2 regions of the Acetobacter zythi genome follow, and region 1 is predicted to be linked to the other one. Evidence: predicted binding sites of a transcription regulator. Region 1 holds the regulator's gene; the other holds the start of a gene.
The links. The regulator HrcA, encoded in region 1, represses chaperone genes, less so after heat shock. The targets are predictions, from matches to a motif close to GTTNGCACTCNCNNNNNGNGAGTGCNAAC.
Positions count from the first base shown of each region.

Region 2: a site for HrcA is predicted at 12,674-12,702, ahead of groES (co-chaperone GroES). Genes of this name have one in related genera too.

Region 1 is NZ_CAWUEO010000034.1:183,880-198,672, reverse strand. It holds partial or broken gene AABE20_RS11220 (ExbD/TolR family protein) at 1-128, opposite strand, end outside; gene AABE20_RS11215 (ExbD/TolR family protein) at 201-626, opposite strand; gene AABE20_RS11210 (MotA/TolQ/ExbB proton channel family protein) at 630-1,643, opposite strand; gene AABE20_RS11205 (energy transducer TonB) at 1,764-2,456, opposite strand; one part of gene prfB (peptide chain release factor 2) at 2,759-3,820, opposite strand; one part of gene prfB (peptide chain release factor 2) at 3,822-3,890, opposite strand; gene AABE20_RS11195 (penicillin-binding protein 1A) at 3,950-6,667, opposite strand; gene hrcA (heat-inducible transcriptional repressor HrcA) at 6,776-7,855, opposite strand; gene rph (ribonuclease PH) at 7,981-8,715, shown strand; gene rdgB (RdgB/HAM1 family non-canonical purine NTP pyrophosphatase) at 8,712-9,311, shown strand; gene rpsA (30S ribosomal protein S1) at 9,416-11,128, opposite strand; gene cmk ((d)CMP kinase) at 11,414-12,064, opposite strand; gene aroA (3-phosphoshikimate 1-carboxyvinyltransferase) at 12,064-13,413, opposite strand; gene AABE20_RS11160 (TIGR02300 family protein) at 13,660-13,989, shown strand; gene folB (dihydroneopterin aldolase) at 14,089-14,490, opposite strand; gene AABE20_RS11150 (SDR family oxidoreductase) at 14,495-14,793, opposite strand, start outside.
Region 2 is NZ_CAWUEO010000012.1:351,038-365,830, reverse strand. It holds gene AABE20_RS07305 (solute carrier family 23 protein) at 1-368, shown strand, start outside; gene AABE20_RS07300 (hypothetical protein) at 472-1,251, shown strand; gene AABE20_RS07295 (FkbM family methyltransferase) at 1,690-2,544, opposite strand; gene AABE20_RS07290 (TetR/AcrR family transcriptional regulator) at 2,845-3,453, opposite strand; gene AABE20_RS07285 (coniferyl aldehyde dehydrogenase) at 3,554-4,978, shown strand; gene AABE20_RS07280 (LysE family translocator) at 5,309-5,947, shown strand; tRNA gene AABE20_RS07275 (tRNA-Ser) at 6,036-6,125, opposite strand; gene efp (elongation factor P) at 6,278-6,844, shown strand; gene AABE20_RS07265 (inositol monophosphatase family protein) at 6,893-7,723, shown strand; gene AABE20_RS07260 (class I SAM-dependent methyltransferase) at 7,776-8,531, shown strand; gene AABE20_RS07255 (ATP-dependent DNA helicase) at 8,595-11,546, shown strand; gene AABE20_RS07250 (cold-shock protein) at 11,571-11,774, opposite strand; gene AABE20_RS07245 (dienelactone hydrolase family protein) at 11,916-12,584, opposite strand; gene groES (co-chaperone GroES) at 12,797-13,090, shown strand; gene groL (chaperonin GroEL) at 13,143-14,783, shown strand.

The DNA.
Region 1 (14,793 bases):
GTCTGCAACGGGATGGTGATGATCAGCATGATCAGCAGAACCAGCATCACGTCAATCAATGGCGTGGTGTTGATGTCTACAATGCCTTCGTCTTCCGTTGTGCTATCCGACCCGACATTCATGCCCATGATCAGTTACTCTCTTTACTCCACCCTCCCGCGCCCGTTGGCGCGGGGGACGGGGGCCTCGGCCCGCCGTTGTCAGTTGGTCTTCGGCTTCTCGGTAATGAAGTCGATATGATAGATGCCAGCCTGCTGGCATGCCGCCACCATCCTGCCCACCGTCTCATACCGCGCCTTCATGTCTCCACGGATCTGGATCTGGGGCTGCGGTTTGACAACCGCCACTTTTTCCAGATGGTCCAGTAGGTCCGCCTGGTCCTTGAGCGGTGTTTCGTCCCAGAACGCCTTGCCATCCGCCGTAACCGCCAGCACCACGTTGCTCAGTTTGGTCTGTGTGGGCTGGTTCATGTCGCGCGGCAGGTTGACCTTGACCGTATGGGTCGCCACCGGAATGGTGATCAGGAAGATGATCAGCAGAACCAGCATCACATCCACCAGAGGGGTCGTGTTGATGGCGGAGACGACTTCGTCGTCCCCTCCTTCGTTGCCAACCTGCATACCCATGCTTCAGCCCACCCGGTTGGAGGTTGTGACCGTGGTCGGGGAGTGATCGGCATTCACCCGCACCGCATCAACAGCCGCACCGTGGCGCACGCCGCCAATCAGGATGGACTGCAGGTCATCGGCAAAGTCGCGCACCTGATCCATGGCCCCTTTGTTGCGGCGCACCAGCAGGTTGTAACCCAGCACCGCTGGCACAGCCGTTGCCAGACCAATGGCGGTCATGATCAGCGATTCCCCCACAGGCCCTGCCACCTTGTCGATGGAGGCCTGACCGGCAATGCCAATGGCGGTCAGCGCGTGGTAGATGCCCCACACCGTGCCGAACAGCCCGATGAACGGAGAGGTGGACCCCACGGTGCCAAGGAAGGCCAGACCCTTTTGCAGGCTGTTCTGGATGTTGTTGACCGCACGCTGGATGGACATGGAGGTCCAGCTATGCAGGTCAATGGCTTCCTGCATGGTGCCTTCATGGTGTTCGGCCGCCGTAATACCCGTATCGGCAATATAGCGGAACGGAGAGGAGGAGGAGAGCGCGGAGGCTCCTTCCTGAATGCTGTGTTTGGTCCAGAAGTTTTTGGTCGCTTCCTTGCCCGCCGCAAACAGACGCCCCTGCTCGATAAACTTGGTGATCATGATGAACCATGTGCCAAGCGACATGATGAGCATGATCAGCAGCACACCACGGGCGATAACATCGCCGTTCGACCACAGGGCGGACAGGCCGTAGGGGTTGGCGTCATCCTTGGCGTCTGCGGCTGGAGCCGGGGCTTCTGCTGCTGCGGCGGCTGCGGGGGTTGGGGCTGTTGTGCCATCGGTGGGAGCCGGGGTTGTGGCGGCATCCGGGGCAGCGGGCGTTGCCGGGCCGGGGGCAGGTGCAACAGCGCCTTCAGCCGGGGCCGGAGCCGTGGCGGCGGCTGCATCCTGCGCAAAGGCGGCCACGGGGGCTGCCGTGCTCATCAGCAGCACAAGAGCCGGAGCGGCAAGACCTGACACAAAAGAACGGGGCAGTCTGCTCATGTTACTCAAGATCCTCATCCAAAAGCCCGGCCCCATAATCCCCTGCCGGAGTGGACCGGGCGGTCCGTATTGCTGTGTTATCCAGGGTGGCCCGGTCTGGACCGGGCCGTCTGCTCTGCGTCAGTCATCCAACCGGAAGCGGATGACATACGTCTTGTTCAATTCCCGCACAGGCACACCGTTGCGGCTTGCTGGCCGGTAGCGGGCCTTGCGCACGTAATCCAGCGCGGACTGTGCAAACGCCTGACCACCCGTAACCGACTGCACACGGCAGTTGCTGGTCATGCCCGTTGTTTCCACATCGCACACAATGGTTACGCGGCCTTCAATGTTGTCTTCCTCCATTTCTGGCGGATAGACGGGGCGCACGTTGTTCAGCGGCGATGTGCCTGCCGTTGTGTCCGGCGAGTCATTGGGCGGCGTGTCCGCTGGTGGCGCCTTGGCGGTCTGGGTGGGTGGCGCCACAGGCTGCTTGGGCGGTGTACGGGCCACGTGCTTCATGGGGGGTTTGGGGGGCGGTGGCACCTCGATCTTTGGCGGCGGAATGAACGGCGGCGGCGGCACGGTCATAACCGGCGGGGGTGGTGGAGGCGGCGGCGGAGGGGGTGGCGGCGGAGGCGGCGGCAGAACCCGCGTCTGGATAGGAGGGTGCACCGGCGGAGGCGGGCTTTCGCCATTACCCATACCGTAGATCAGCCCCCATATCCCCAGCACGTGCATGACCAGCACGAGCAGGAACGCGACCACACCAACAGCAGCACTTGCCCGAAAGGCATACTTTGCCAAACCTGGCTGCTGCTCAGGGTTACTCATTCTGGCCCTCCCTCTTCAAACCGCCAAACGGAGCATATCTGTTCCGTTTTCAGCCACGAAAACACTCAGGAACTTTACTCTGGCCACATGGGCCAGAACCAGCAGGCCTGATGACCTGCCTTTATCCATTTCGATGATTGGGCAATCTGGCACGGCAGATGTCAAGCAGGTTGTCTGAGAAAAGTTTGCATCTGAACTTTATGATCTTAAGTACTTTGCACAAAAGAAAAAAAGGCGAGCCCCGATCTGGAGCCCGCCTTCTTTCCCATCCCGTATAACCGGCATGGCCAAACACCCATGGCTTACTGCGCGTTAGCGCTCGCCTCCGAACGGGTCGCCCCGACACGCATGGCCAGAGCTGCGGCCATAAAGGCGTCCAGATCCCCATCCAGAACGGCATCGGGGTTGCCCGTTTCAACATTCGTACGCAGGTCCTTGACCATCTGGTAAGGAGCCAGAACATACGAACGGATCTGATGCCCCCAGCCAATATCGGTCTTGGCGGCCTCGGCTTCCGCTGCGGCGGCCTCGCGCCGTTGCAGTTCTGCTTCGTACATACGCGCACGCAGCATTTGCATGGCCGTGGCGCGGTTCCGGTGCTGCGAACGATCGGTCTGACACGCCACCACAATGCCGGTTGGAATGTGGGTAATACGGATGGCGGAATCCGTTTTGTTCACGTGCTGACCACCAGCGCCCGAGGCGCGGAAGGTATCCACCTTCAGGTCCGCATCATTGATTTCAATTTCAATTGAATCATCAATAACCGGGTAGACCCAAATCGATGCGAATGATGTCTGCCGCCGGGCTGCCGCATCGAAAGGGGAAATCCGCACAAGGCGGTGCACACCGGCTTCGGTCTTCATCCAGCCATAGGCATTGGGGCCGGACACCAGAATGGTAGCGGATTTAAGCCCGGCCTGTTCGCCTTCGGAGCTTTCAATCAGCGTGACCTTATAATTGTGCGCTTCCGCCCAGCGGGTGTACATGCGCAGCATCATTTCGGCCCAGTCCTGCGCCTCCGTGCCACCAGCACCGGCGTTGACTTCCAAATAGCAGTCATTGCTATCCGCCTCGCCCGAAAGCAGGCTTTCAATCTCGCGCCGTTTGGCTTCTTCCGCCAGTGCGCGCAGGCTGGCCATACCCTCGGACACCAGATCGGCATCCCCTTCGGCTTCGGCCATCTCGATCAGTTCGGAGGTGTCGCTTACGTTGGTTTCCAACGCCTGCACACCCTCGATCTGGTTGGCCAGAAGCGTGCGCTCACGCATCATTTTCTGCGCGGCTTCTGGGTTATTCCACAGGTCTGGGTCTTCGGCCTGATTGTTCAGTTCCGCAAGGCGGGCTTCAGCGACATCCCAGTTAAAGATGCCTCCTCAGCAGTGCGACCGACTGCTTGATCTGTTCGTTAAGGGCTTCTGTCTCGGCGGACATCGGGCCTGTTCTCCATCTACTTTGGGGGACTTATCGTCCAATTCCGTTCTCTGGGGCTTTCAATAAAGGCCACCCATGCCAATGTCACCCCCAGAAGGTGCGGGCGCGGATGGGCTGCCCCCTTCGGCCGGGCTGGCGCCCGTTGCTCCGGGCTGGCCCGAACCATTGGCGCTGGCTGCCATATCGCTCTCCGAATCCGGCATGTTCTCGGCCCCTGTATCGGCTGCACTAAGCTGCTGGGCATCCACATTGCTCAGCAGATTGGCGCTTACGCCGGGGAGCTGGCCATCCTTGAACGCATCTATCGCCACGCCACGCCCTGTGTCGTAGCTGACCAGTGTCACCCCATCGGGGGCGGCAAAGTCCAGCTTTGGCTGGTCCTTGAGGGCCGTCTTCATCACCTTATTCCACAGCGGGCCAGCAATCGCGCCCCCTGTTTCGTTCCGACCGAGGGACTGGGGCGTGTCAAACCCGATCCAGACCACCGTCACCAGTTCGGGCGTGTAGCCCGCGAACCATGCGTCGTTAAAGTTCTGGCTGGTGCCGGTTTTGCCCGCGATGGGCACATCTATGCCCTCGCCTGCACGCACACCCGTGCCGCGCCGAATAACATCTTGCAACATGGTGGTGATCTGGAAAGCACTCTGTTCGGATGCCGCCACGGGCCGGTCATCCCGCAGGGCAGGCAGGTCCTCCGGGGTCAGCACCACAACAGAAGGCGGCGCAGGTGGGGTGGTGGCCTGTGCGGTCTCCGCATGGGTCTGTGGCGCATCCGGGTGGACGGCATCCACCCCGGCTGTCGGGGCCGAAGCCCCGGTGGGCACGGAGGATGCGGAAACCAGAGATAACCCCGTTGCGGGCCGCCAGATAACATGGCCGTCCCTGTCCTGCACATCATCAATCAGGGTGGGGGTAATTCTGCGCCCTCCGGCGGCAAGGGCCGCGTAGGCTCCGGCCTCCTTGATAACCGTTGTTTCAACCGCACCCAGTGCGGCGGGCAGCACATGGGGCATGCTATCCACCAACCCAAGCTTTATGGCCGTATCCGCCACCGTGTTCATGCCCAGATGGGCGGCAAGGCGGATGGTCACAAGGTTGCGCGACTCTCGCAACGCATCATGCAGGGAGGTAGGACCCCAGAAGTCTTTTTCGTAGTTATTCGGGTGCCATGTGCCATAGGACACGGGGGAATCGTCAAACTCCTGAGAGGGCGATATGCCCTGCTCCATGGCCTGCAGATACACAAATGGCTTGAAGGATGACCCCGGCTGGCGCAGCGCCTGTGTCGCCCGGTCGAACTGAGAGGCCTGAAAAGACCACCCCCCCACCAGTGCAAGCACACGCCCCGTGCGGGCGTTCATGGTCACAATAGCCCCTTCCACCACAGGGATCTGCATAAGCGCCACAACGGACTGCCCGGTCTGGGGTTCGACCATAACAATATCCCCCGTGCGCAGGGGGCGGGCACGGCGGACCCATGCCATATCCTTGGGCTGGATCTGGCCTGTGTGGGGTTCCCCCCCCTGTGCGGTATTCCGGCGGACCACGCTGCCTTCCAGCCAGCCGACCTGCCCCTTGTTGCCGTCAAGCACAATGGCCAGACGCCACTGGTCCAGCATACCCGCAGGCGCACTGACCGTACGCAGGGCGCGCACCCACTCCTCCTGCGTCAGAGGGATTGGCGTGGACAGATGTGTGACAGGGCCATGCCAGCCACGGTGCTGGCGGTCATACGCCATAAGACCCTGTTGCAAAATGCTCTGGGCCGCGCGCTGGAGGGGCAGGTCCAGACTGGTATGCACATCCAGCCCGCCCTGCATGGTTACGTCCTGCCCGTATTTTTCCAGCAGTTCGCGCCGCACTTCCTCGGCAAACCATTCGGAGCCGGGGGCCGGGCCGGGGCGGGAATAGCTGATGCTGACCAGTGGCTCTGCCTCGGCCAGCCGGGCTTCCGCCTGCGTAATGGCCCCTACATCGGCCATGCGTTCCAGCACCCAGTTCCGCCGCCCCCGTGCGGCATCGGGGAAGCGGGCTGGATTATAATTGGTGGGTGATTTGGGCAGAGCGGCCAGAAAGGCGGCCTCAGCGTTATCAAGCTGGTCCAGTGGTTTGTTAAAATACGTCTGGGCGGCGGCCCCAATGCCATAGGCGCCGTTGCCCAGATAAATTTCGTTCAGGTAAATTTCGAGAATTTTTTCCTTGGGCAGCACCTGTTCAATACGCATGGCCAGAAATGCTTCCTTGGCCTTGCGTTTGAACGACACAGCATTGGTGCCCAGCAGCATAACGCGCGCAACCTGCTGCGTAATGGTGGACGCACCAATGGGCCTGCGCCCGCGATCACGCGTAAGGTCGGTCAGGCCCGCGCGGATAATGGCGGCAGGGTCCACCCCCTTATGGGTCCAGAACTTCTGATCCTCCGCCGCGATAAACGCGCTTTTCACCCGGTCGGGAATGGCGTTGGAGGGCACGAACACGCGCCGCTCATCGGCCAGTTCGGCCACAAGCTGGTCATCCCCTGCGTACAGGCGGCTCATCACCGGCGGCTGGTAGGACCGCAGCCCGTCCACTGTTGGAAGGTCAGCAACAATACTCTGGTATTGCGACCACACCACCACAGCACCACCGGCACTCCCCACCAGCAGCACAGCCGCAGCCGTGCCCAGCAACATGCGCCACTGACGGAAACGGGGCCTGCTCAATGGAAAAGACCGTGTGGTGTCCCGATCATGCGGGGGGGAGGAATCCGGGTCATCAGAAGGCGGAGTGCGTGTCATACCGGTCCTTTATCATTCCCATATCCTGTCGTCTCCTTGCCATCGACATTCTCCTTACAATCGTGGCGGAATTCCGACCTGTGCTCCAGCCCATACCCACTCAGGCCCTTACGCCTGACCGAGCAGTTCGCCCAATATGCGCGCCGTATAGTCCACTACCGGCACAACGCGCCCGTAATTAATACGCGTAGGCCCAATAACGCCAATGGCCCCCACAATCCTGTTCGCCTCATTGCGGGCAGGCGCCATAACAACGGACATGCCCGTGGTACCAAACAGACCACTCTCCGCGCCAATAAAAATACGCACGCCCTCAGAACTCTCAACCAGCTCCAACAGGCGCAACATGGTCTCCTGTGCTTCCAGCCGGTCAAACAGGGTCTGTATGGCCGCAAGGCGCTCCTGCCCGTCCACATCCGCCAGCAGGCGCGACTGGCCGCGCACAATCAACGTGCCGCCACTTTCCCCCCGCTCACCATTCCAGATGGCCAGACCACTCTCCACCACCTCGGCGGTCAGGCTGTTCAGCACTGTGCGGTTCTCGCTCATTTCCGCCCCAACGCGGTGGCGCAGGTCGGGCAGGGATGCCCCCATGGCGCGCGCGTTCAGGTAATTGGCCGCTTCCACCAGTGCGGAGGGCGGGGTTCCCGCAGGAATTTCAATCACCCGGTTTTCCACATGCCCATCGGCCCCCACCAACACCACAAGAGCACGGTTCCCACCAAGGGCTACAAATTCTATGTGTTTGATCCCGCCTTCCCCCTTGGGGGCCACCACCAGCCCCGCGGCATCGGACATACCCGCCAGCAGGGAGGATGCCTCGGTCAGCGTATCCTGCAAGGAACGGCCGCGCGCCTCCAGCGAATGGCCAATCACCTTCTGCTCGTCCTCGGAGAGCGCACCAAACTGGAGCAGCCCGTCCACAAACAGGCGCAGGCCTTTTTCCGTTGGCAGGCGACCTGCCGAGGTGTGGGGGGAAAACAAAAGCCCCGCCTCGGTTAATGAGACCATGACATTGCGGATTGTGGCAGGCGAAAGGGGTTGCCCCAACCTGCGCGAAAGGGTGCGCGAACCCACGGGTTCGCCACTGGCCATATATTCTTCCACAATCTCGCGCAGGATGTTCGCGGAGCGTCCGTCCAGTTCGGGTGGTAGCATTGCTTGGGCTGGCAACAGGCCACGCTTCATGGCTCTCAGGGCTCCTTCGTGCGGTCTGATAAGCGTTTATAGCGGCTTATTGCCGGTTTTACTCCTGCCAAAAGCATTTTATGTGCAGACACAACCCTTTGTCATTGTTTTGCAGGAGCAGCACCATGCGTCCATCAGGCCGACAGGCCGGGCAGATGCGCCCCATTGTTATCGAGACCGGTTTCTCCCACCATGCGGAAGGCTCCGCCCTTATTCGCATTGGCGGCACCGAGGTCCTGTGCACCGCCAGCGTGGAAAGCCGCGTGCCCCCATTCCTGCGCGGCAAGGGGCAGGGCTGGGTTACGGCGGAATACGGCATGCTGCCCCGCGCCACCCACGCACGCGGCAACCGCGAGGCCGCACGGGGCAAACAGTCTGGCCGCACGCAGGAAATCCAGCGCCTGATCGGCCGCTCCCTGCGCGCCGTCACGGACCTGAAGGCCATGGGCGAACTCTGCATTACACTGGACTGCGATGTGCTCAACGCCGATGGCGGCACACGCTGCGCCTCCATTACCGGCGCATGGGTGGCGCTCCGGCTGGCCCTTGGCAAGCTGGTGGCCAACCGTGTGCTGCGGCATATACCGCTTACCGGGCAGGTGGCTGCCGTATCCTGCGGGCTGACCAGCGCCGGGGCCGTGCTGGACCTTGATTACACCGAAGATAGCGCCGCCCTTGCCGATACCAACTTTGTGCTGAGCGCTGATAACCGTATTGTGGAAATTCAGGCCACGGCCGAACACGCGCCCTTTAGCGAAGATGCCTTTAACACCCTGTTCACCCTTGCCCGCAAAGGGGCGGATGAACTGTTTGCAGCCCAGTTGAGCGCCATCAACACAGCAGAGCAGCCCATACCATGACCCACCCTACCCTCAAATCCGGCGACAAGCTGGTGCTTGCCTCCCACAATGCTGGCAAGCTGGCCGAGTTTTCTGCCTTCATGGCGGAATTTGGCATTACCGTTCTCTCCGCAGGGGAGCTGAACCTGCCTGAACCGGAGGAAACCGCCACAACCTTTGCCGGCAATGCCGCCATCAAGGCGCTGGCGGCTGCACAGGCTGCCAACCTGCCCGCCCTTGCCGATGATTCCGGCCTGTGTGTCAGCGCACTTGGGGGAGCGCCGGGCATTTACTCCGCCCGCTGGGCTGGCCCCAACAAGGACTTTGCCGCCGCCATGGCCCGCATTGAGGAAGGCATTGGGCAGGACGAGCGCGCGGCATGGTTTGTATGCGTGCTCTGCCTTGCCTACCCCGATGGGCGCACCCTTACTTTTGAAGGACGGATTGACGGGCAGATTGTCTGGCCACCGCGTGGGAGCAACGGGCATGGATACGACCCGATTTTTCAGCCCGAACACGAAACCCGCAGCTTTGCCGAAATGACAGATGCGCAGAAAAACGCCATCAGCCACCGTGCGCGCGCGTTTGCAGCCTTCCGCAAGGCCTGTTTGGACTAAACACAGCCCATAAAAAAATAGCGCCCTTGTGGGGCGCTATTTTTTTGCATGGCAAACTGCTCTGCCAAACCGGGATGGCGCAAACCACCCCGGTTTTTTTATGCTCAGTCTTCGGTGTTACGGCGACGGATTGCCGCACCCAGAATATCACCGAGCGATGCGCCGCTGTCTGCGGAGCCGTATTCGTTGATAGCCTGTTTGTCTTCTTCCACTTCGCGGCCCTTGATGGTCAGGGCAACTTTGCGGGAGGTCCGGTCAACGGACACAACCTTGGCATCCACACGTTCGCCAACGGCGAAGCGTTCTGGGCGCTGTTCGGCTTTGTCACGGGCCAGTTCCGCACGGCGGATAAAGCCGCTCAGAACGTCGTCAACCTTCACTTCAATGCCGTTGGTCTGCACAGCGGTCACGATGCAGGTCACAATCGTGCCCTTCTGGATGCTGGCCAGAGCGTCGGCTGCCGGATCTTCCTGAAGCTGCTTGATGCCAAGGGAGATACGTTCTTTTTCCACGTCCACGTCCAGAACCTTGGCTTTTACAACCTGGCCCTTTTCGTAGTTCTTCATGGCTTCTTCGCCAGCTTCGTCCCAGGACAGGTCGGACATGTGCACCATGCCGTCGATGTCTGCGGACAGGCCGATGAACAGGCCGAATTCCGTAATGTTGCGGATTTCGCCTTCCACGGTGGAGCCAACCTTGTGTTCTTCAGCGAACTGTTCCCAAGGATTGCGCTGAACCTGCTTCAGACCCAGCGAGATGCGGCGCTTGGAGCTGTCCACATCCAGAACCATCACGTCCACTTCCTGAGAGGTCGCAACGATTTTGCCGGGGTGGACGTTCTTTTTCGTCCAGGACATTTCGGAAACGTGCACCAGACCTTCAACGCCCGGTTCCAGCTCAACAAATGCGCCGTAATCGGTAATGTTGGTCACGCGGCCCGTAAAGCGGGCACCCGGCGGGTACTTGAGGGCAACATTTTCCCAAGGATCAGCTTCAAGCTGCTTCATACCCAGGGAGATACGCTGCGTTTCGGGGTTGAAGCGGATCACCTGCACGCGTACCGGCTGGCCGATCTGCAGTGCTTCGGAGGGGTGGTTGATGCGCTTCCATGCGATATCGGTCACATGCAGCAGGCCATCAACGCCGCCCAGATCAACGAACGCACCGTAATCGGTGATGTTCTTGACCACGCCGTCAAGGATCATGCCTTCGGTCAGGCCCTGAATCAGTTCGCTGCGCTGTTCAGCACGCGTTTCTTCCAGAACGGCACGACGGGAGACAACAATGTTGCCGCGCGCACGGTCCATCTTCAGGATCTGGAAAGGCTGGGGAACACCCATCAGCGGGCCGACGTCACGCACAGGGCGGATGTCCACCTGGCTGCCGGGCAGGAACGCCATGGCGCCACCCAGATCAACCGTAAAGCCACCTTTTACGCGGCCATAGATGGTGCCGTTAACGCGCTGGTTGGCTTCGAAAGCTTTTTCGAGGCTGGTCCATGCTTCTTCACGGCGTGCTTTTTCGCGGGAGAGAACGATGCTGCCGTCGCGGTCTTCGTAACGCTCGACGTACAGTTCGATCACATCGCCCGGCTGCACTTCAGGCTTGACGCCCGGAGGTGCGAATTCACGCAGGGAAACGCGGCCTTCGCTCTTCAGGCCGACATCAACAATTGCGTAGTCATCGGTCAGACGAACAACGCGACCGCGCACAACGGACCCGTCAAAGCCGGAATCGCGGCCAAGGGTCTCGTCAAGAAGGGCGGCAAAATCTTCGCCACGGAAGTGATCCGTGGTCTGGGTGGTGGCTGAAGCCATGTGGTACCGTAAATCCTGAGCCTGCGGGCAACATGCCTGCAGACTGTTCCTGCGCCCCGCAATTTGCAGCACGACTTGCCTGACGGAACGGATGGGCACCAGCGCCCCCCGACCCTGTAGGTCAGACCAGACTGTTATCAAGAAAAACCCACCATCAGGGGCGGATTTCTGTTTGCACAGAGAACACCTGACCCCCGTTTGTCAACTCAAAGCGCAGTACTGAGCGCAAAAGGGGGCAAAAAATGTGCCTCATCATACGTCCCCCCATTTGCGGGAGGCCAGTATTCAGCCCCGTGCGGCCACGAGTCGCTCGCGCGTAAAGCGCAGAGCCTCGGCCAGAACGGCCTGTGCGTCCAACGTGTCCGTCTCGATCACATGCGCGTCATCCGCCACGCGCATGGGGGCGGAATCCCGGCTGGCATCGGCCTCATCACGTGCGCGCAGGGCCGCTTCCATCTCGCACAGCAGGGTTGGCGCGTCTGGGGCGTTCACATCCCCCCCACTTTGCAAAAAACGCCGCAGGGTGCGGGTAGCGGGGGATGCGGTGATGAACAGCTTGACATCCGCATTGGGGAAAATGGCGGTGCCAATATCGCGCCCATCCAGCACGGCCCCGCGCTCGGCGGCAAACCGGCGCTGGGTTTCCACCAGTGCCGCGCGCACGGCAGGCTGGGCTGCAACCTTGCTGGCAGCCTGCGCCACATCTGGCGTGCGCAGGTCCTTGCGCTGCATGTCCGCTGGCATCAGGGCCTGCGCAAACCGTTCAGCCGGTTGTGCGGGGTCCTGCCCGGCATCAAGGGCCAGCCGCCCCACAGCGCGGTACAGCAGCCCTGTGTCCAAATAGGGCAGGTCCAGTGCTTCAGCCAGCTTGCGGGCCAGCGTGCCCTTGCCTGCCGCAGCCGGGCCATCCACGGCAATAACCGGTCCGCCGCGCATCACAGCGCAAACCCCGCGCCAAGGCTGTTCATCAACTGCAAATAGCCCGGAAAGCTCGTATCGATAAACGCGGTATCATCAATCTCCACCGGGTTCTGGGCCACCAGCCCCAGCACGGACGCACTCATGGCCAGCCGGTGGTCCATGTGGGTCTGCACAACACCGCCACCGGGAATGGCATTGTTGGTGCCATACACGACCAGATCATCCCCCTCGACCGCTGTTTTAACGCCGTTGTTTTCCAAGAGCGCTACGGTCGCGGCCAGTCGGTCGCTCTCCTTCACCCGCAGTTCCTCCACCCCGCAAAAGCGCGACACGCCAGAGGCATACGCCGCCGCCACAGCCAGAATGGGATATTCATCAATCATGGAGGGGGCGCGATCGGCGGGCACGGTCACACCCTTGAGGGTAGAGGCCCGCACGTGCAGGTCCCCCACCAGTTCGCCCCCTTCGGTGCGGACATTGGTGACCTCAAGCTGTGCGCCCATTTCCTGCAAGGTGATGAACAACCCGGTGCGCAGGGGGTTCAGCCCCACGGTGGAAATAACAATATCCGCGCCCCGCACCAGCAGAGCCGCAACAATGGGGAAGGCGGCGGAGGACGGGTCCCCCGGCACCACCACATCGCGCGCAACAAGGTCGGGGCGGCCTTGCAGCACAATAATCCGCCCACCCTGCGCGGTTTCCTCCACCGTAACGTGCGCGCCAAAGTGGCGGAGCATGTTTTCGGTATGGTCACGGGTGGCTACGGGTTCTTCCACCCGTGTTTGGCCCTGCGCGTTCAGCCCCGCCAGCAGCACGGCGGATTTGACCTGTGCGGAGGCCACGGGCAGGCGGTAGTCCAGCGGTTTGGGGTCTGCCAGACCGCCAATAGCCATGGGCAGGCGCCCACCCTCGCGCGCCATGAACGTAGCACCCGTGCCCGCCAGCGGGTCCATAACACGCTTCATGGGGCGGCGGCGCAGGCTGGCATCCCCCGTCATGACCGACACCATGCCGTGGCTGGCCAGAATGCCGGACAAAAGCCGCGCCGCCGTGCCGGAATTGCCCATGTCCAGCACATCACCCGGCTCACGCAGCTTGCCAATGCCCAGCCCGCTCACGCGCCAGTCCCCCGGTGCATGCTGGGTAACCTGTGCGCCCAGTGCGCGCATGGCAGCGGCGGTGCGCAGAACGTCCTCCCCTTCCAAAAGCCCGGTAATATGGGTTTCCCCCCGTGCGAGAGAGGCAAACATGAGCGCACGGTGGCTGATGGATTTGTCACCCGGCACACGGATGGAACCGGAAAGAGGGGCCTGCGCGCGCGTAACCCGCAGCGGACGGGCGGAGGGGGAAGATGCGTGTGTCATGCCCTTTTCATTCCGGCGGGATGGCCTGCAAGTCAATCCGGGTAGAGGCAGAAAAAGAGGGTGGGAGATGCAGAAAATACAACCATATGCAAACTCCGGGTTTGACACGACCCGAAACACAGTGGCATTGGGCATCGCCTTAACAGTCTGGTTCGAGTCCTGCTTCAGCTTTGCGTTGCTGTTCGGGGTTCGTTCGTGTTCCGGGGCGTTGGCCCCAATATCTGCTCAGGATTGACAGGTAGCAAGATGTCCCAGCCCGATCTCGGCACCAAACGCGTCTGCGTGTCCTGTGGTGCCCGTTTTTATGACCTGAACCGCGCACCCGCCATTTGCCCCAAATGCGGAACGGAACAGCCTGCTCTGGTGCCGCGCCTGCGCCGCAACTCTGATAGCCTGTCCCCCGTTCCGGCGAGTGCTGCCCCCATCAAGAAGGCCGATGAAGATATCGATATCGACACCGATGACGATACCGAAGACGACGATGTGATGGAAGACACCGCTGATCTGGATGATGATGACGACGACATCAGTTCAGACATCGATGTCAGCACGGATTCGGACGACCACGAGTCCTGACCCCTCCGGGGGTGCTGAACACCATCGTGTCAGACCAAAAAAAAGCCCGCTGGCATCCAGCGGGCTTTTTTTATGCCAGTCAGGTCATCCCGTAGGGCGTCACACACATGCGGGGCGGCGCTCTATTTCCACACCCACGGCTTCTATTTCCTCAAACACATCCAGTTTTTCTATGCGCACCCGCACAACGCGCACGCGGTCGTCACTGAGAACGCCCGAAGCAATCCGCTCGGCCAGTGTTTCCACCAGCCGCACATGCCCTTCGCGCACAATGCGGTGCACAAGCTGGACCACCCGCTCGTACGAGACCGTGCGGCTCAGGTCATCCGGCCCGACCTCCAGATCCGTGCGGTCATCCACCCCAAAATGGACAGACACCCGAATGCGCTGGGTTACACCCTGCTCATGGGGGAACACGCCAATATGGGCATCGAGCACCATGTTCTTCAAAAACAGGCAACGCAGCGGCGGCTGGTCCGCCCACGGAGCAAAAACGGCCATTCTTTTATTCTTCCAAGGCATGTCCGGCCAATGGGGCCGGAGACCATTGCATGTGCTGCCCACCATCCAGAGCAAGCATCTGCCCGGTAACGGAGGGCAGGGCCAAAAGGGCCAGAGCCGCCAGCGCGACCTCATCAGGCGAGGTCCCGTGGGCCAGCGGCACCGAGGCACACTGGCGCGCAAACTGCTCCTGCGTCTGTCTGGGGCTGGGCAGGGCGGGGCCGGGACCAACAGCGTTGACCCTGATCCCCTTGGGAGCCAGCGCCAGCGCCATGGTCTGCGTAAGCGTCCACAACGCACTTT
Region 2 (14,793 bases), on a different contig from region 1:
TGCGCAGCCGGTGGATTGTGGCCCTTGCTGGCGGCATATTGTGCGTTCTGGGCTTTTCCCCCTTTCTGGCCGCAGCGGTTGCAGCGCTGCCACCCGCTGTTGCAGGAGGAGCTGGGCTGATGATTTTTGGTACCCTGATGATGGTCGGCATACAAATGCTGGCATCCCTTGGGCTGGAACCGGGGAACAGGCCGTTTATTGTGGCTTCGGTCAGTATTGTTCTGGCTATGGCCATTGTACTAAAACCCGATTTTTTCTGCTTTATGCCACAATGGACGCAATCCGTGCTGCAATCCCCCGTGGTTACGGGCTGCCTGAGCGCTATAGCGCTCAACATCATTCTGTCCTTCAGCGCAAAAAACAGATAATACCGGAGGTGCAAAACCCTGCCATATCTGCCTGCACAATTAACTTTTTAATAATCCCTTCACGCCATCCTGCACCTATATTTTTGTAGTGCAGGACCACCCGATGACAACGATCAACACCACCCAGCCAGCAAGTCTGTCGCGCGATCCATCGGACCTATCCCTCACTACGGCACAGACCCAGCCCACCACCAGCACGGACCTGTCGGGCGCGACCTCCCCCGTGCAGATCACGCTCTCTCAGGCGGGGCTTGATTTTCTTGCCAACACATCCTCTGCGGCCAGTGCATATCTGGCCTCCGCGCAGGAGGCGCTGGCCCGGCTGGATCAGCTTGCAAAATCAAACCATACAACCGCCAAAGAACAAGCGGCAGAACGGGTGAACATTCTTAAAGCCCAGATGCGCCAGTTGATGCAGCTAAAAGCCTTGATGTCCCCCAAGGCGCTGGCTCAGGAACTGGCTCAACTTGCCCGCCAACTTGCCGCCGCCGTGGCGCAATATACGCAAAGCGGTGGGAGCGACGCCGCCGTAGGCAATGCGGTGCTGGCAGCGCCACAAACTGCCACACAATCCTCCCCCGAACCCCAGACCGCCACCCAGACACAAGCAGCGCCCCTAGCACAACAAAGCGATATGGACGATGCAGGCAATAACACCCCATCGGGTAGCGGACAAAGCACTACGCCCACAGCCCTATCCAACACGCAGGACAAGAATAATCAGGAGTTTGCCCAAGCGGTGCAGGAGTTATCCAGCCAGATGAAAGCCCTACTGGAAGACAGCAAACACCGGTTGAAACAACAGGGAGCCACGCCTGATACCGATATTCAGGCGGCCCAGAACGCACTTGAGAACGTGGACCAGTTAGCAACAAAAATATAAAGCAATTTTAGTATACAGGCTGATCCATACTCAGGACTTACCGCAACAACCGTCCATTCCCCCACATGCAAAACGTGGCCCACAGGCGTCTATAGTGTTCTCAACACCACGCCTTTTAGAACGCATGGATGGCTGACCATCCTGCCTGCACAATAGAGGGAAAAGCTCATTTTTGGGAGAACAGACAAAGCCGATAGAACCAGAAAACGCCATCTCTGGACTTACCCCACCAAAAGCAGTTATGGGACATTCCATGAGATGGTTTGCAACAAGTATGATCTGCCGCCTGCTCGGACATAAATGGGGAGCATGGCAGCGCCAGCAGTCTTGGGACGGCAGCGGAGAATTCCAGCACCGCAAATGCATGCGGCGTGGATGTCTGGCCACGGAGCAGCGGCGGACTGGGTAACCGGTCCACCCAATGCGGTTGGTCTACCCTCAGACCTCAGAACACGTGCCGGACTTATCCTGAATGTCCTGAAAAAACGTTCTGAACGGGCCAGACAAAGCCTTCTGTCGTGATGGGTGGAGAAAGAAATAATCATCCCACGGGCTATTTTTTATGTCATTCGACATAACGACCTGACCATCCTTCAGGCGGAACATCCTGTAACCAAGCGAGAGAAGATAATCTCTTACATTTTCAGCAGTTGTTTCAAATGCTGTTTTCAATGAAACCGGGTGAATTTCTATAAGGATATTGGGAAGGCTTTTTTCTATTATGGCTTTCCCGCCTTTTAGAACCTTTTCTTCCGCGCCTTCCACATCACACCGAATAAAATCGATCGACGCAATTCCGTGTTCTGCACAAAAGTTATCAATAGTGTTGGCCTGCGTGACCTGTTCATTAACATCAATAAACTTTACGTCTTCGCGTGTATACTGCCCATGATTATTTGAGATACATGCAAAGGAGCGACCAACGCGTTTATTCATTTTTATGGGTGTCAAAAGCTTCAAAAGCTCTTTCTGGTCAGACAAAGCCATATTATAGGCTTTTACATTTTTCATCCCATGTAAAAAAATCATGTTCTTAAGAAGGTAAAAAGTTCCCAGTGACGGTTCAAAGGCATAAATAGCTCCCTGAGACGCCAAGCGGGACATAATAAGCGTATGCCTGCCATCGCTCGCGCCAATATGGAAACAAACGTCTTTTTTACCGATAATGTATTTAAGAAATGCAACTTCAGGCTCAAAGTTTACGCCTCTTACATTAAGAAGATAAACCTTGATGGATTTATGTATAACATCCAGATTAAGTCTGTTTTTTACACTGTTAAACACCTGAAGCATCTTTCCTCGTTGCTCAAATCCAGCTTTACAAGCTCAGATAATTAAGTGAAACATGGCGTAAACCATGCTTCATCGTTGGTTTTTGAGCACCGAAACGCAGGCCGTATTGAGACGTTACCACCCACGGGGCTTTTGGAACCGTTCTTCATATTTTATATGAAATGGGAACCCAACATAAGGTCTCTGATTAAAATATTTTTAGAGTTCCCATCTCCCCCAAGCACGGGACAACAAGCGGTAAACGGCGTGCATGGCAAACCCTGCCGGCTTCAAAATCGGGTATTGTACAGCCCCACTCGCTCACGTATCGCAGCAAACACCATTCAGCAGCACATTCAGCGCTGCGCTGACAGGCTCCTTCCCAACTTTTTCTTCAAGAAGCTGCCCACCAATCACCAGCATAGCCAGACCATGCACCTGCGCCCAACAGGCCGCCGCCTGACCACTGATGGGAATGGGTCGAAAACTGCCATCGCGCTGGCCTTCTTCCAGAAGCTGCAAAAGAATATGGAATGTCCGCATGGCTGCATCATGCAAAGGCTGGTCGACTGTTTTGTCTGCATCAGCACTAAACATCAAGCGGTAAAGGCCGGGGTTGCACAAAGCAAAATCGATACAGGCCTGAGCACCAGCCATAAATTTTTCCCGCACGGACAATCCATCTGAAAACATGGCGCGGGTCATGGTTTCCGCCAACCGCTCAAAACCAATCCGGGCGAGTTCGCGGAGTAGTTCTTCCCTATCACGAAAATGCTTATACGGCGCTGCATGGCTTACACCTGTGCGCCGGGCTACCTCCCTGAGTGTAAAGGTCCAGTTCTGGTCCGTGGCCAGCATATCGAGAGCCGTATCAATCAGCGCACGCCGCAAGTCGCCATGATGGTAGGAGCGGTCTTTTGTTTCACTCATTCGCAAGACCTATGTTTACACAAGAAACTTTAGTTGACACCAGAGCGGCATTCTTCATACCCTGCCTTCATAAGTTTCTCCTGTAAACATGGAGGCCGCAATGTCCAACACAGTTTCACCGAACAATACCCCCAATGATCTGCGCCATATGCTTGAGCGCCAGCGCGCCGCGTTTGTGCATGCTGGTCCAGCGGATGCCACGCAGCGCCGGGCCGACCTGCGCCGACTGAAAGCAGAAATCCTGAGAAGGCGGAGTGACATTGTCCGTGCCCTACGGACCGACTTTGGCCAGCGCTCGGAGCGTGAAAGCGCGATTGTGGAACTGATCCCGCTAGTGCGGGCGATCAATTACATGATCGCGCATGTGGGGCGCTGGATAAAGCCCGAACGGCGCCATGTTTCGGCTTATTTTCAATTTGGTCGCGCATGGGTGGTCCGTCAGCCTGTGGGAGTCGTGGGCATTATCGCGCCGTGGAATTACCCGCTCTCTCTAGCCCTTGTGCCACTGGCCACAGCTATTGCTGCGGGCAACCGCGCCATGATCAAACCATCGGAACTCACCCCCGCTACATCGGCAGTCATCAACCAGATTGTGCAAACCACCTTCCTGCCAGAGCAGGCCTGCGTTGTTATGGGGGATGCCTCGGTCGGGGCAGCGTTCTCGGCCCTGCCGTTTGACCATATCCTGTTCACGGGCAGCACGGCGGTCGGGAAAAAAGTAGCAGAGGCTGCGGCCCGTAACCTAACCCCCGTCACGCTTGAATTGGGGGGCAAGTCCCCCGTGGTGGTTGAGTCGGGTTTTTCGCTCAAACGAGTGGCGGAGCATGTGGCTTTTGGCAAACTGACCAATGCTGGACAAACCTGCATTGCCCCGGACTATATGCTGCTCCACGAAAGCGAACAGCAGGCTTTTGCCACGGCCTATCAGGAAGCTGTCCAAAAAATGCATCCAGAAGGTTATGTCGGATCTCCCGATTATACGGCCATCCTCAACCAGCACCACTATGAACGATTGAATGGGTTGGTGCGTGATGCAGAAGAACAGGGCGCACGTGTTATGCGTATGGGCCAGGATTCCGCCGCAAACCATGTGCTTGCGCCAGTTCTTGTTATGGATGCCACACCAGAGATGGCCATTATGCAGGAAGAAATTTTTGGCCCTGTCCTGCCTGTGCTGACCTACAAAAATCTTGATGAGGCCATTGCCTTTATCAACGCGCGCCCGCGACCTTTGGCGCTGTATTATTTTGGAAAAAATAGTGCTGAACGCAACAGGGTTCTGAACCACACAGTGTCAGGCAACGTCACAATCAATGGCACCTTGCTGCATGTAGCACAGGATGACCTGCCGTTTGGTGGTGTTGGAGAGAGTGGGATCGGGGCTTACCATGGAAAAGAAGGGTTTATCAGGCTCACTCATGCCCGTGGTGTGTACCAACAGGGCCGCTTCAACATGGTGAAAATACTACACCCACCATTTGGAAAAATAACTGATATAATAACTAATTTTATAATTAGGCTATAATGCGGTTATGGGCAGGTGAGGGGCAACCCTGCCCACTTTATAAAAACCCGGATATTTTACCATCGGATGTGTAGCGCACGCACCAGAAGTTTGGCAGCAGCACTTTTTTTCCGCTATAGGCAGGGATCAAACGAGACTGGAAGCTCCGGCATGGCAAGCTTACGTCTTTGTTTGAAACATTCTAAGCCATAGAGTGCTTTATTCGAAAGCGGATGTCATGCACTTGATGTTGCGTGGAAAAATGTTCAAAATTTACATACACCACAGTCAATGCATGCAACTCGTTGTCAGTCTGCCGAGTAAAAACTGTTCCAAGGATCAAACAACCCCATGAGTCTGATGCAGGATATTTCTGTCGTCATCGCTGTTTCTGCGTTCTGGTTAATCGCGATGATTGTACCTGGACTGGACTTCCTTCTTGTGACGCGTCTTGCTGTTCTGCGGGGGCGATCGGCAGCATGGCAAGCGACGCTGGGAATCGCAACAGGCGTTGCGATTTGGGGAATATGCGGGTTTTTCGGGATCCGCACGCTATTTTATGCCGCTCCATGGCTTTATCTTTTACTTAAAGTTGGGGGTGGACTCTATCTGTTCATCGTTGGTTGCAAACTGTTTATTGGAAGTTGGCAGTCCAGCGCGAAGGATGCCACAACCGCGCCAACTGATCCTACTTCTGGCGGCTTTCGTACAGGACTTCTGACCAATCTCGCCAACCCAAAGACACCGGTCTTTGTCTCAAGCCTTTTCGCCGCGTCCATGCCGCAGCACGCCCCGGTTCAACTGGGACTTGCCTGCGTATGCGCCATGTTCGCTGTTGCTGTGGGGTGGTTCGCTCTGGTTGCTATGGTGCTGAGCCATGCGCGGGTTTCAGCCGCGTTTTTGAAATGCCGACGTTGGATCGATCGCTGCGCGGGGCTTGCCTTCATGGCGCTTGGCATTCGTTTTATAACGGAGCGCGCGCCCAGTTAAAATTGGCCCTCACGAAACGCAGAGACCAAAATTCCGAAAAGGCACACAGCAGGCATAACCCACTGAAAAGAAAGATATTTTCAAGAAATGGCGGAAGGGGTGGGATTCGAACCCACGGTACGCTCTCACGCACGCCGGTTTTCAAGACCGGTGCCTTAAACCGCTCGGCCACCCTTCCTTACCTAGCTTTAGGTGTCCGCCTTATAAACAGGATGCAACGGTTCTGTCTAGCGGTGCAAAGCAGGAGAGTTCACCCCGCAACGCTTGCCCTTCCCGCCATGGAACTGTACAAGCCCCAGACAGAATAGCCATTCCTCTCAGGAACCAAGTATGAAACAGCAGGCAAACCTGATCCGTGCCGGTCAGGTCATTGAGCATGACGGCCGTCGCTGGACGGTATTGAAACAGCAGATCATCACCCCCGGTAAAGGTGGTGCGTTCATTCAGGTTGAAATGCGCGACCTCAAGACCGGCAACAAAACCAACGAACGCTGGCGCACGGCCGATACGGTCGAACGTCTGATGACCGAAGACCGCGAATATCTGTTTTCCTATGCAGATGGCGAACTGCTGGTTCTGATGGACCCCGAAACATTTGAACAGCTTTCCGTCCCGACCGATCTGCTGGGCGATCAGGCTCCCTTCATTCAGGACAACATGACCATCAACCTGCATCTGGTTGAAGGCGACCCGGTTGGCATTGACCTGCCCCCGCATGTAACACTGGAAGTGGTAGAGGCTGATCCGGTTGTAAAAGGCCAGACCGCCAGCTCCTCCTACAAGCCCGCCATGCTGTCCAATGGTGTCAAAACCATGGTGCCACCGTTTATCGAAGCCGGTGAACGCATTGTGGTCCGCACGGAAGACGGGTCTTACGTCGAACGCGCCAAGGACTGATTTTTTTCAGTTTTTTTCTCTCCAGAGCAGGACTTAATTACAGTGGCCATGCGTCTCTCCCCCGTCATGATGGTGATGCAAACCGCAGCCCAGAAGGCGGCCAAGCGTCTCCTGCGCGATTTTAACGAAGTCGAGCAGCTTCAGGTCAGCATCAAGGGACCGGGTGACTTTGTTTCCCAGGCGGACCTGCGTGCGGAACAGACCCTGCGCGAAGAACTGGAACGGGCCCGTCCGGGTTACGCCTTCCTTATGGAAGAATCCGGGGAATCGGGTAGCGACAACTGGACATGGCGCTGGATTGTTGACCCGCTGGATGGCACATCCAACTTCCTGCACGGCATTCCGCACTGGGCCATTTCCATTGGCCTTCAGCGCCGCCTGCCCGATGGCAAGGTGGAACTGGCCGCAGCCCTGATCTACAACCCCGCAGCGGGTGAGATGTTCTGGGCCGAAAAGGGGAATGGCGCTTACCTGAACGAACGGCGCATTCGTGTTTCCGCCCGCCGGGACATGCACGAATCCCTGTTTGCCACGGGTATTCCCTTTGCCAAGGTGCCTGCCCGCCAGCGCCTGCCTTTTGCGCGCGTTCTGGGTAGCCTTATGCCGCGCGTGGCGGGGGTTCGTCGCTTTGGTGCGGCGGCTCTCGATCTGGCATGGGTTGCCGCTGGGCGTTACGAAGGCTACTGGGAGTTCGGCATAAAGCCGTGGGACTGTGCTGCGGGTATTCTGATCGTGCGCGAAGCCGGTGGGCAGGTCACAGACCCCGATGGTGGTGAACTGGACGCTCTGCCGGATGATGTCATGATTGTTGCAGGCAACGGCCACATGCACGGCAAACTGCTGGAAATTGTTGCCGACAGCCTGAAAAATCCGGAATAACGCCACCATACCACGGAACTCTGGGGCAAACATTGCTGGGGAGCGACACTGCATGTCCGTAGGTTTGCCCCCACAGACCCCAACAGAATGCCCTGTGTGCCATGCTCACAGGGCTTCTTTTGCTTTTAGCAAACAGAGCTACGACCTGTTCCGGTGCCCGGACTGTGGCTTTCTGTTTGTTCATCCCTACCCCGACGCCGCCACGATTACTGCGTTTTACGAAACGGCGTATCGCGGCGCTTCGGCCGATTTTTACCCCAAATCCTCCAGCCGCCGCAGGCGTACAGTGTGGAAGAGCCTCAGATTCCTCCGCTATGTCCGCCATAAGGACGTGCTGGACCTTGGCTGCGGCGGCGGCTTTATGGTCGAAGCCTTTAACCGTCTGGGCGCCCGCGCATCAGGCATAGACATCAGCCAGAACAGCATTGCCTATGCAAGGCAGCATGTCCCCCGGAGCACTTTTTACTGCGAAGACCTGACCACCTTCCGCAAACGCAATCTGACATTTGATTTTGTCTTCAGTTCCGAAGTTCTGGAGCATGTTCCCGGCCCGGATGAATTCATGGCAACGCTGGCTGCAATCACCCGTCCTAATGGCTATGTTTACATCTCCGCGCCAGATGTGGGGCACCACCGGGTGCCAAAGGACCTTCCATCATGGGCGGATATCTGCCCACCCGAGCATTTGCAGTTTTTCAACCACCACAATCTCTGCCTGATTTTTGAACGCTATGGTTTTGTCATGCACAAAAACATGAAAAACCGCACACCGGCCCATTCGGTCCTTTTTCGGCGCAAGAGCAACTAACCCACTGCGTTACAGCTTTGCGCTCTGGCATTCAGTGCAAGAATCGCCCATGTAAAGGAGGCCATGCAGCCATCCTTTCCCTCCGCCCACGAAGCCCCAGCCCTTGTGCCCTATCAGGGGCGGTTTTCGCTCCTGACGGAAGATGGAGAACTACTCAGCCTGAGTGCGGGCGAGGTCCGCGAGCGGCTGCATGCCATGCCATGCCCGCTGGTTGTGCATGCCCCTGCTCTGGCGCGCAAACTGGACCTGCCCCCTACGGGCCAGCCCTCCCCGTGGCTGGACCTGCTGGAACTCTTTGCGTTTGTGTACCCCGCCCGCACCGTAGCCCCAACCGCACGCGGGCTGGCACTGGCCCTTGGGCTGGACGAACAGGGTCTTGACCGTGCGGAGGCAGACTTACTGCCCAGCCTCCTGTCCATTCTGCTGGGGGAACTGGCGCGGCAGGCCAAGGAAGGGCAGATTGAGCAACTGGCGGCCTTTACCGTCCGGTTGGGGCAGGCTGGCTGGATATGGACCGGCACAGTGGCCGAAACCATAGACCTGCGCGCCAGACTGACCAACAACGGCCGACTGGCGGAGGAGGCCACACAACCCGCCGATGCCCTGCGCGTATGGCGGCACCTGCCCAAATGGGAGGAAACCGCCCAGCGCCCTCCCCCGGCCTCCCACCCCATCAGCCCGGCGGAAGCACGGGAGCGACTGGGCAGCATTCTGGGCGACAATGCAGAAATCCGGTCTGGGCAGGCGGATTTTGCCAGTGTCTCGACCGAGGCGTTCGCACCGCGCGCCACACGGGGTGATCCCGCCATTGTGCTGGCCGAAGCCGGAACCGGAACCGGCAAAACGCTCGGCTATATTGCGCCAGCCAGCCTGTGGGCCGAGCGGAACGATGGGGCCGTGTGGGTCAGCACCTACACCCGCCACCTGCAACGCCAGATAGAGCAGGAAACAAAGCGCCTCTACCCCGACCCCGCAACACATCGGCAACACGTGGTTCTGCGCAAGGGACGCGAGAATTATCTGTGCCTGCTGAACATGGAAGAAGCCGTCAATACCGCGGCCTCCCGCCCCGCGGGCATTACCATTGCCCTGTGCATGCTCGCGCGCTGGGCCATAGCCACGGCAGATGGAGACCTGTTTGGCGGCGATCTACCCGGCTGGTTTGGAGACCTGTTCGGCCACGGCAACCTTGCCGGTGTGGCGGACCGCAGGGGGGAATGCATCCACGGGGCCTGCGCACATTATCAACGCTGCTTTGTGGAACACTCCATCCGCCGTGCGCACAACGCCGCACTGGTTATTGCCAACCACGCACTGGTCATGACGCAGGCCGCCTACGCACAGGCGGGCATGAGCGATGATGACGAGGCAGGCGCCCAAAGCAACATTCCCTCACGCTATGTGTTTGATGAAGGCCACCATCTGGCCGATGCGGCGGATAGCGCCTTTTCCGCCGAGCTTTCGGGGCTGGAAACAGCAGAACTGCGCCGCTGGCTTTTGGGGGCGGAAGGCCGGCGCTCCCGCGCGCGTGGACTCAAGCGCAGGCTGGACGATCTGGTGGTTGGCCACCCAAAGCTGGAAAGCCCGCTGGATGCCGCCCTGCTGGCAGCCACAGCCCTGCCCGCGCCGGGCTGGTCCACCCGCCTGGCGCCCGAGGCGGCAAACGAACCACCTCCGCCAGAACCCATGGACCTGAGCACCCTGTTCCCGCCCGAGCCTCCGGCGGACCAGCCGCTTATGGAAAATCCGACCGAGGCATTTTTGCGCCTGCTCCGCCAGCAGGCCATGGCGCGCTCAGCCGAGGGAGGCAAGCAGGTCATCCATGCCGCCATGGAATGCGACCTGCACCCGCTGGTGCCGGACATGGCCGAGGCAGGCCAGCAACTGGCGCGCGCGCTCAGCCGTATTGTGGAACCCCTACGCACCCTGACCGAGCGCCTGCAGGCCCGGCTGGAAGACGATGCGGACACGCTGGACACCACCACCCGTGGCCGCATAGAGGCCATGACCCGCGCCCTGCGCCGCCGCGCCATATCGCGCCTGGATGCATGGATTGCCATGCTGGCCGCACTGGACCAGCCACCAGAACCGGGCACCACACCAGCCCATGTACACTTCATCCGTCTTGAACGGCGCGAAAAACAACGCGTCAACGAGCAGGATGTGGGGCTGTACCGCCACTGGCTGGACCCGACCATTCCGTTTGCGGGCATTATGGCCGTGCCTGCGCAAGGCATGCTCATGACCTCCGCCACACTCCGCGACCAACAGGGCGGCACACAGGAAAGCGACGAGGCAGAAACCGCATGGGAGGCGGCGGAGGCCCGCACGGGGGCCAACCATTTTCCCTCCCCCGCGCTACGCGCCAGTCTGGCCAGCCCGTTTGATTACGCCAAGCAGACCCGCGCCTTTATTGTTACGGATGTGGACAACAGCTCCATTGTGGACCTGTCGGCGGCCTTTCGCACGTTGTTCCAGTCTTCGGGCGGGGGGGGGCTTGGCCTGTTTACCGCCATATCCCGCCTACGTGGGGTATATGACCGCATAGCCCCTACCTTGGAGGGCGAGGGCCTACCCATTTACGCCCAGCATGTGGATGCAATGGACAACAACACGCTGGTCGATATTTTTCGGACCGAGGAACATGCCTGCCTGCTGGGCACCGATGCCATGCGTGATGGGGTGGATGTGCCGGGCAATGCCCTGCGTCTGGTTGTGTTTGAGCGCGTACCGTGGCCCCGGCCAGATATTCTGCACCGTGAGCGGCGGATTCATCTGTCAGGTGGAGACCCTAAAGGGTTTGATGACCGCATAGCCCGACTCAGGCTGCGGCAGGCCTTTGGGCGGTTAATCCGCCGTCAGTCAGACCGTGGGGTGTTTGTTCTGCTGGACCGGCGCACACCCACAAGGCTTTTAAGCGCCTTCCCCAATGGGGTGGCCGTCGAGCGGTGTGGGCTTGCGCAGACCGCTCGCCAAATCACCGCTTTTCTGGCGGAGCAGGCCGGACAAGACTGACCGGCCCGACCCCAGACCGCTGTGTTAGAGCGGTTTAAGGTTGGTGGCTGCCTGCTTGCCGCGTTCTTCCACCATGTCGTAGGACAGTTTCTGTCCATCATTCAACGCGCGCAGACCGGCTGCCTGTACAGCGGTAATATGCACAAACACGTCTTTCCCTCCATCATCGGGGGCAATAAAACCAAACCCTTTGGTGGCGTTGAACCATTTAACGGTACCTGTCGACATGAGCGAAGTCATCCTTATTTCGGCCAGTTACTCCTCCAGCACACGACGCACCACGAGGAGAAAGGGCATTCTCCCCCATGACCGGGGGCGCTTGTCAATCACAATTCAGTCCGCCCCCCCATTTCCTGCTCTTTACGGACCTTACGGATTGAGGGTGCTTTTAAGGAAAGCAAGGCTGCGTTCCTGCGCCTGCAAAAAGGCCTGCGCGTTGTAAGATGCGCGTTCCTCACAGCCAAAACCGTGTTCCGCGTCATCATAAACATACAGTTCAAGGTCAGGCTGGGCCGCACGAATGGCGGCTATGTCGGTATGGGGAATGCTGGTGTCGCGCTCACCAAAATGTAATTGCACGGGGCAGTGTGGAGTCTCATCCCTGTGGGCGGCAATGCCTCCGCCGTACCAACTTACGGCTGCGGCAAAGTCCTCTGTTTGTGTGGCGGCCTCCCATGCCAAGGTGCCACCCCAGCAATACCCGATCACCCCGACCTTGCGCGCACCCAGCGCCCGGGCTGCGGCCTGCACGTCCAGCAGGGTCTGGGCCAAGGGTATCTGCGCACGCAGGGCAAGGCCCTTTTGCACACCATCGGTTGTGTAATCCAGCTCCACGCCACGTTGGGCGCGGTCAAACAAGGCAGGAGCAATAACGTGAAAACCCGCCTGCGCAAACCGCTCACACACTGTGCGGATATGGTGGTTCACGCCAAAAATTTCCTGCAACACCACCAAGGAATACGGGTGTGCGCCACGCTCGGTTTCCCACGCGCTCAACTGGTGGCCATCGGCGGCTTCTAATGTGCGTATCTGTCCCATGTTCAATCTCCTTGTCTGGGATGAAGTTAAATCAAAAAGAAACTTTCCCCCATTCCTTGACTCACCCCCTGGGCGAACCTACCTTTTGCTCTGGCACTCCCAAGGGTGGAGTGCTAACGCGACGCGGCGTTATGTTACGCGCGGTTCAAACGGGTGGCGCTGCTTTCTGACAAAGGGCGCCATCACAGCAAATGAATGTGGAGTGATCCATAATGACGAAGTTTCGTCCCTTACACGACCGGGTAGTTGTACGTCGCCTTGAAGGCGAACAGAAGACCGCCGGTGGCATCATCATCCCCGATACGGCCAAAGAAAAGCCAATGGAAGGCGAAGTGGTCGCTGTTGGTGCGGGTGCCCGCAATGAACAGGGTCAGGTTGTGGCGCTTGATGTCAAGGCCGGTGACCGCGTTCTGTTTGGCAAATGGTCCGGCACGGAAGTGAAGATCGACGGCGAAGAGCTGCTGATCATGAAGGAAAGCGACATTCTGGGCATTGTTGCAGCCTGATCCGCTCTGATCCGACCGTTTACTTACCAAAGATCTTCACAGGAGAAATTCAATGGCTGCCAAAGACGTAAAGTTTGGTGCAGACGCACGCCAGCGTATGCTGCGCGGTGTGGACATTCTGGCTGATGCCGTAAAGGTAACGCTCGGCCCCAAAGGCCGTAACGTTGTTCTGGACAAGAGCTTCGGCGCGCCCCGCATCACCAAGGACGGCGTTTCCGTCGCCAAGGAAATCGAACTGGCTGACAAGTTCGAAAACATGGGCGCACAGATGCTGCGCGAAGTGGCGTCCAAGACCAATGACGTAGCCGGTGACGGCACCACCACCGCAACCGTTCTGGCTCAGGCCATTGTGCGCGAAGGCCTGAAAGCCGTTGCCGCTGGCATGAACCCGATGGACCTCAAGCGCGGCGTGGACAAAGCTGTTGCCGTGGTTGTTGAGGAACTGAAAAAGAACGCCAAAAAGGTCACCACCCCCGCAGAAACCGCGCAGGTTGGCACCATCTCCGCCAACGGCGAAGTTGAAATCGGCAAGATGATCTCCGAAGCCATGCAGAAAGTTGGCTCCGAAGGCGTGATTACCGTTGAAGAAGCCAAGCACTTCCAGACCGAACTGGACGTGGTTGAAGGCATGCAGTTCGACCGTGGCTACATCTCTCCGTACTTCGTGACGAACCCGGAAAAGATGACGGCCGATCTGGAAAACCCCTACATCCTGATCCATGAAAAGAAGCTGTCTTCTCTTCAGCCGATCCTGCCGCTGCTTGAATCCGTTGTTCAGTCCGGCCGTCCGCTGCTGATCATTGCGGAAGATGTTGATGGCGAAGCGCTGGCGACCCTGGTGGTCAACAAGCTGCGCGGTGGCCTCAAGATTGCTGCTGTCAAGGCTCCGGGCTTCGGTGACCGCCGTAAGGCCATGCTGGAAGACATTGCTATCCTGACCGGTGGTCAGGTCATTAGCGAAGACCTCGGCATCAAGCTGGAAACGGTTACGCTGACCATGCTTGGCACCGCCAAGAAGGTTCACATCGACAAAGAAAACACGACCATTGTTGACGGTGCTGGCAACGGCGACGACATCAAAGGCCGCGTCAAGCAGATCCGTGCGCAGATCGAGGAAACCTCATCCGACTACGACCGTGAAAAGCTGCAGGAACGTCTGGCCAAACTGGCTGGCGGCGTTGCCGTGATCCGCGTTGGTGGGTCCACGGAAATTGAAGTGAAAGAACGCAAGGACCGCGTGGACGACGCCCTGCACGCAACCCGCGCAGCAGTTGAAGAAGGCATTGTTCCCGGTGGTGGCACGGCTCTGGCCCGCGCAACCAAGGCTCTGGCCCACCTGCACTACCACAATGACGACCAGCGCGTTGGTGGCAACATCATCCTCAGCGCCCTGCAGGCTCCCCTGCGCCAGATCGCCCTGAACGCGGGTGAAGACGGTGCTGTGGTCGCCAACAAGGTGCTCGAAAACGAAGACTACAACTTCGGCTTCGATGCACAGGCTGGCGAATACAAGAACCTGGTTGAAGCCGGTATTATTGACCCGGCCAAGGTTGTCCGTACCGCTCTGCAGGATGCAGCCTCCGTTGCTGGCCTGCTGATCACCACGGAAGCCATGGTTGCAGAACGCCCTGAAAAGAAGGCAGCCCCTGCGGGTGGTCCTGACATGGGCGGCATGGGCGGCATGGACTTCTAAGTCACCCAGA